Regions from separate parts of the Pseudoalteromonas sp. JC28 genome, predicted to be linked through region 3. Evidence: predicted binding sites of a transcription regulator. Region 3 holds the regulator's gene; each other region holds the start of a gene.
The links. The regulator FliA, encoded in region 3, starts transcription of late flagellar genes. The targets are predictions, from matches to a motif close to CTAAAGNTNNNNNNNNNNNNGCCGATA.

Region 1 (2,202 bases), on a different contig from region 3:
GCGCAAGGCCTGCAATGGCAAGCGCAATACATGCCAACGTATTCGGGTCTTGACCATACAGCGTACTGTATTGTGCTGGCAAAATATTGGCCTGACTCAATGGCTTTTCTATACCACTGGAATTCACGTAAGTCGTAAGCACTTGTTTCCAAGGCCACAATAAATTAAGCGAGCCAAGTAAAAAGCCAGCTAGTAGCGAAAACGTTACTTGCTGATAGTGCGCCAATAGCCAGCTGAGTAGACGCGAAAACGACATTAACCCCACAATACAACCTAGTAAGAATAGACTCACTAAGCCAAATTCAAGCTGGTTCACCGCACTGAGTACATGGCCATACATACCCAATAACAGTAGAATAAAGCTCCCTGAGATCCCAGGTAAGATCATCGCGCAAATGGCAATAGCACCTGAGATAAAAAACATCCAATGAGATGCTTGTGCTTCAGCTGGTGAAAGGGAAGTAATAGCAAAGGCCACGACAGCACCAACTGCGCAGGCGATAATATTTTGGCCGTTCCAATGAGAGACCTGTTTTGCAACATAAATAAAAGAAGCGACGATAAGACCAAAGAAAAATGACCATACCAGTGTTTGGTGTGCTTCCAATAAATAAGTGATCACCTTCGCCAAAGACGCTGCACTGATGAGCAAACCAGAAAATACCGCCAGTAAAAAGCTACCATCAATGTACTGCCACGTTGCTTTTAGGCCGTCACGACGCAATGTGCTCAAAGCCTGTAAGTTCACACTTTTGATGGCATTTAAAAAACGTGCATAGATACCGGTAATAAAAGCGATAGTACCGCCAGAAACGCCAGGGACAACATCCGCAGCCCCCATTCCGGCCCCTTTTAAAAACATAAAGAGATAGTCTCGTTTGCTATCTTTATACTGCACAAATTTCTCCTTTCATTTCCACTGCCGAGCAGTTTAACTTAAAACGCTAAAAAATAGCGACAGCTAAAGCTTTCACTTAACTGGTCGATAACCAATTATGATATTTTACGCGCTTGTACCATGATCATCAGAACGCTTTTATTACTTGTTACCGCTTTACCCGCGACGACTTTTGCAGCAGAACATATTGACGCAGCACCACTTGGTTCTCTTTATCAGCAAGACGCTAATCGCTTCTACGAGCCATCGCAACTGATGAAACTGGAAAGCGAAAACGAAAGCTTTTATGTATTTCATCAAGAATATATGGCAGCTGCTCGTGAAGGCATCGTGATCTTATTACCAGACATGCAAACTCCACCGCTCAATAACAGCGGCATAAGCTTTCTTGCAAAGCGCTTAAGCGATGATGGCTACGACACCTATACCCTTACTCCGCCGGACCTTTCTTATGCACCGAGTCTGCTAGAGCAAGACATCGCGCTCCCCGATGCTGAAAAACCGGCTCAGCAAACGCTTGCACCCATTTCAGAATCTAATCTCGACGAATATAAAATGGCCCTGATCAGCCGCTTTGAGGTGCTTTACAACACCCTGTCCATGACTCAAACAGAAAAGTTGGTGGTTGTCGCATTTGGTAATAGCGCAGGTTTATTCGGTGAGCACTTAGCTACCCTGCCCAATCTACGTATCGATGCCTTTGCCGTTGTTAGCCCACAACTGCCTAATGCAACGCGGCAAAAGCACTTAGCATCCAACCTTTCTCTGATAAGCCCTGCTTTACTGGATGTTTACTACAGTTTTGACAATCCTATCGTGGTCGACAATACGCCGGACAGAGCGCGCTGGGCGAGAAAAAACAGTAAATTAGATTATCGCCAACGGGAGCTTTTTGGAGAAAAAACCGATCCACTCCAACATCAAAGGCTCAGAAAGGAGTTACTCGGCTTTTTACGCGTCTTATAGCTTTTCAGGTTAGCTCTTTTTTAAATATTCATAGGCAGACTGAATATCTTGGCTTTTACGCTTTGCCACTTCCATCATATGCTTAGGTAATCCCTGAGACACCAATTTGTCAGGGTGATGCTGCGACATCAGTTTACGGTAAGCTTTTTTGATATCACGTTCATTTGCCTCTTCACTCAATCCCAGTACAGCCAAGGCTTTAGCACGGTTTAAGCCATTATCTTGTGATGCTGGTTGACGGCCGCCCTGTTGCTGGTGTTGATGTTGCGATCTCCCCGACGCCTGTGAGCGGCGAAACTCAAATTCTGCTTGGTAGCGTTTTAGCAGGAATAAAAAGT
Region 2 (2,202 bases), on a different contig from region 3:
ATGAGCGGTCAAATTTTATTACCGAAGCAGGCAGATGGTATTACTTAGATGGTGAATTGTACGATACGCCTACAACCAAGATAGGCAGAAATGACCTCTGTCCGTGCGGCAGTGATAAAAAGTATAAAAAGTGCCACGGTAGCTAAAATAGTCTGAACTAGAGATTAGATACAAAGCAATAAAAAAGGCTTGAAACGAGCTAAGGATGATTAAAGGCCGTTTAGCTTATACCAGTTGTATTAAGTAAATGATCTATCTTGAAGCGGGGAAATAGCTTTAGTAGCAAGGCAATAGCTTTAGTAGCAAGGCAAAAATTTTGCTATTTAGTTGTTCTAAATGAGAAATTTTTAACGAAGCTAATATGCTATTTCACCCTTCAAATTGATTAGAGAATTAATTCAATTGGTATTAGACATGAAGCACGATAAGCATAGCGTTTTATGTCAGTCTAGTAACGAAGCAAAGAGCTGTAAAATGACAAGTTTAATACCAGTTTGTCTTAAATTTGCTCAATTTTGAAGGAGCAAAAGCAGCTAATGTTGTTACGCCGTCGCGCGTAACATACTCTGCATATCACCCGTTGCAATTTGATCATAAAAACCAGCCGCATCCATTGCCTTATCAGCAACTAAGGCCAGTTTACCTTGCGCGCTCGCCAAACGCCTTTTAACCGCTGGTTCCAAATTTTCTACAACGTCGAGTGGAATATGCTTTTTATCATTTCGTGCGGCAAAAGGTTCTGGATTTAAATTTTCTTGCAATCGCAAGGTTGCCATCGCCCCCATAGATACCAGCTGCGCGTTATGCTGACCAATAAGCATATTGTACTCTTTTGGCGCAAGCGGCTTTTGTGGACCTATTTCAAATTGCTTCTTTAGTGTTTCTTCTGAGTTATCTTTTGCAGCAGCTTCAGATTTTGGTAGGTGAAATTGGCTAAAATCTAATGCATCAGTTGATAGCATAGATAACAGCATGGCAAAATCGGCAGAGCGCGTCTGATGAACACTAATGTTCAATGCGGACCCTAATTGCGACTCACTGATTAAAACGCCATCAATTTGCATGTATTCCAACCGATTATTTTGCTAATTATGAATTTATCGGCCTTTTTCCGAAAAACTTTAGTAGTTTTCTTTACTTCGAAAAAAACTTTGTTATTATCACCGCCGTTGTTTAGGAGGGGTTCCCGAGCGGCCAAAGGGATCAGACTGTAAATCTGACGGCTCAGCCTTCGCTGGTTCGAATCCAGCTCCCTCCACCATAAACAACAGTTACAATTTCGGAGGGGTTCCCGAGCGGCCAAAGGGATCAGACTGTAAATCTGACGGCTCAGCCTTCGCTGGTTCGAATCCAGCTCCCTCCACCACTTTCAAATTGTAACGCTTTAAAATGTATGGAGGGGTTCCCGAGCGGCCAAAGGGATCAGACTGTAAATCTGACGGCTCAGCCTTCGCTGGTTCGAATCCAGCTCCCTCCACCACTTTTAAAGTAAACGCTCCAAATGATGGAGGGGTTCCCGAGCGGCCAAAGGGATCAGACTGTAAATCTGACGGCTCAGCCTTCGCTGGTTCGAATCCAGCTCCCTCCACCACCTTTTATTGTGTTATCTCACAACAAGCTTACATATATAAACGAGCTTAAAAACAATCCAAAGCCAAAAATCAAATGTGTTGTCATACTTTTTACCCTTGCCTTATTCGGCTCTGGTAATTTAGATGCTGCGATCCCTGCACCAAAGCAGGGTTGCATAATAAAAAATGGAAACACACACGTTATTAAGCCAAAAACTAACGCAGTCAAAAGGCTAGGCTCAGTCAACCAAGGCTTGCCCACGCTCAGTAGTAACACCAAGGCGAATACAATCCCAATGAGATAATGCACGCCCCAGCCAATGACACGTTCACCAAATATTGGTTTACTACGCCCGATACCTTGATGCGTGAGTTTTCCTTGACACAAGTGCCCAATCCACCTACCAACCAACGCATAATCTAAGCCCTTTATGGCAAATAAGCGACTGAGCATAAATGCCCACAAATCCATAACGAGCGTTGCACCTACGCCAATAGCAACTGCAGGCATTAACATCGAATATAGGTTTTCCACTATTTTTACTCCTCTTTTTTACTGATAGCCGCTATCCTATTAGTTCAAGTTAACTTTAAGTCAAGGGCAAGAATGGATATCAGTGAAGTTGCAAAG
Region 3 (2,202 bases):
CGATCCCAAGTAGGCTTTATTTGTGCTAACTCATCCGCAAGATTCTGCGCAAGAGGTAAGCTTTCTTCGACCGCGTCCATCGTTTTATTAGCAGCGCTTTCTGTCATTTCCATAACATAATTAAGACGCTGCTTGGCGTCAGGTATAGCCTCTGTCGTGAGATCTGAGAGTCGAGTATCCAGCTCAAAGTTCTTCAAGGACTCGTGTAATTGGCGAGTTAGCTTTCCAACTTCTGCAAATAACTCCGATTGCTCTTTGTTAGCAGCTTCTAAAATCAGCTGGTCAGCTTTTTCTTGTTCACCTTGCTCTAGTAGCTCAACAAGTTGCTTGGCTTGTTCAAGTGTAATTTGCGGCGCAGCATTTACAGACATAGGCCATATCCCCTTGCTGTTTAGCCTAGTCGCTCAAATACTTTTTCAAGCTTAGTCTTGAGCGTACCTGCAGTAAACGGTTTAACAATATATCCGTTCACCCCAGCTTGCGCTGCTGCAACAATTTGTTCTTTTTTCGCTTCTGCGGTAACCATCAACACTGGAATGTGCTTAAGCTTTTCATCTGCGCGTATTGCACGAAGCAGATCAATACCTTGCATGCCCGGCATGTTCCAATCAGTTACTACAAAGTCAAACTCCTGATTTTGTAGCATCGGAAGTGCTGTACTACCATCATCAGCTTCTTGAACATTGGTAAAGCCTAAATCTCTTAATAGGTTTTTGATTATTCTTCTCATAGTAGAGAAATCATCAACCACGAGAATCTTCATGTTCTTATCCAAAACTTCCTCCAGTGAGGTTCGAACCCAACTATTTTATGTACTCTAATTTATCCAGTCATTGATTTTAGCTTTGAGCTTTATCATTGCCTGACCGTGAATTTGGCTTACTCGAGATTCACTGACATCAAGGATGGCACCAATCTCTTTCAAATTCATTTCGTCGTTATAGTAAAGTGACAACACCAGAGCATCCCTTTCGGGTAGTGCTTTGATAGCATTTACTAAAGACTCGTTAAAACGTTCATTTTTAACGTTATTAAACGGTTTGTCTAGCGCAAAATCGCTGTTTGCTGGGGTTATCACATCTTCATCAACCCCTAGATCCTCAATGCCGATGACTTTACTTGCATTTACATCATGTAAAATATGATGGTACTCATCTAAAGATATATCAAGTTTTTCAGCGATTTCAGTGTCTTTTGGTTCGCGGCCAAGGAGAGATTCGAGCTCAGATATCGCTTCGGCTACCATTCTGCTGTTTTTATGTACGGACCGAGGGGCCCAATCTCCGCGACGGATTTCATCTAGCATTGCACCTCGGATGCGTATCCCCGCAAAGGTCTCGAAACTAGCGCCTTTAGTAGCATCGAAATTTTTAGATGCTTCAATCAATCCAATCATACCTGATTGAATTAGATCGTCGAGCTGCACACTTGCCGGAAGCCGAGCGATCAGGTGACATGCCACTTTTTTGACAAGTGGAGCATGTCTCTCGACCACTTTATGGATATGGTCAGAAGTTTGATATCCCGCAGCTCTGTTGACCGGAGAAGCCATAATCACCCGTTTACAAGTTGTTCAATGAAAAATTCTAGATGACCGGAAGGTTGATGAGGAATTGGCCATTTAACTGCCTTGGCAGCAAGTCCTTTAATTGCAACTGCTGCTGGAGAGCTCGGAAATAAATCCACGATTGCTCTTTGTCTACGAGAGGACTTACGCATGTTTTCGTCAAATGGTACTGTGGCCACTAATTCCAATGCTACATCAAGAAAACGGTCTGTAACTTTTGAAAGTTTAGCAAATAATTCTTGCCCTTCACGCATACTGCGGACCATATTGGCAACTATTTTAAAACGATAAACGCCATGCTCTCTGCTTAAAACTTTGATCAACGCATAAGCATCCGTAATAGAAGTCGGTTCATCACACACAACAACCATCACATCTTGTGCAGCTCGAGAGAAGCTCAGAACCATATCTGAGATACCAGCTGCGGTATCAACAATTAAAACATCAAATTGAGTGTTAAGCTCGCTAAATGCGCGAATAAGTCCAGCATGCTCTGCGGGAGTCAACTCCACCATGCTTTGAGAACCCGAAGTAGCTGGCACAATTTTGATACCAGCGGGACCTTCTACGAGAATCTCATCTAGTTCACATTCACCCGACAACACATGTGAAAGGTTCTTTTCTACTCGGAGCCC

Region 1: DS891_RS10745 (DUF3530 family protein) is a predicted target of FliA. The motif match lies at 962-988, and genes of this name have one in related genera.
Region 2: DS891_RS22150 (VC2046/SO_2500 family protein) is a predicted target of FliA. The motif match lies at 1,099-1,125, and genes of this name have one in related genera.

Annotation. Positions count from the first base shown of each region.
Region 1 covers NZ_QOKX01000004.1:202,642-204,843, reverse strand. Annotated here, with positions in the region: gene DS891_RS10750 (DUF368 domain-containing protein) at 1-898, opposite strand, end outside; gene DS891_RS10745 (DUF3530 family protein) at 1,019-1,864, shown strand; gene djlA (co-chaperone DjlA) at 1,874-2,202, opposite strand, start outside.
Region 2 covers NZ_QOKX01000012.1:17,866-20,067, forward strand. Annotated here, with positions in the region: gene DS891_RS22145 (YchJ family protein) at 1-146, shown strand, start outside; gene DS891_RS22150 (VC2046/SO_2500 family protein) at 543-1,064, opposite strand; tRNA gene DS891_RS22155 (tRNA-Tyr) at 1,177-1,261, shown strand; tRNA gene DS891_RS22160 (tRNA-Tyr) at 1,282-1,366, shown strand; tRNA gene DS891_RS22165 (tRNA-Tyr) at 1,396-1,480, shown strand; tRNA gene DS891_RS22170 (tRNA-Tyr) at 1,507-1,591, shown strand; gene DS891_RS22175 (DUF2938 domain-containing protein) at 1,609-2,106, opposite strand; gene DS891_RS22180 (helix-turn-helix domain-containing protein) at 2,179-2,202, shown strand, end outside.
Region 3 covers NZ_QOKX01000001.1:232,047-234,248, reverse strand. Annotated here, with positions in the region: gene DS891_RS00930 (protein phosphatase CheZ) at 1-371, opposite strand, end outside; gene cheY (chemotaxis response regulator CheY) at 392-775, opposite strand; gene DS891_RS00920 (RNA polymerase sigma factor FliA) at 818-1,552, opposite strand; gene DS891_RS00915 (MinD/ParA family protein) at 1,555-2,202, opposite strand, start outside.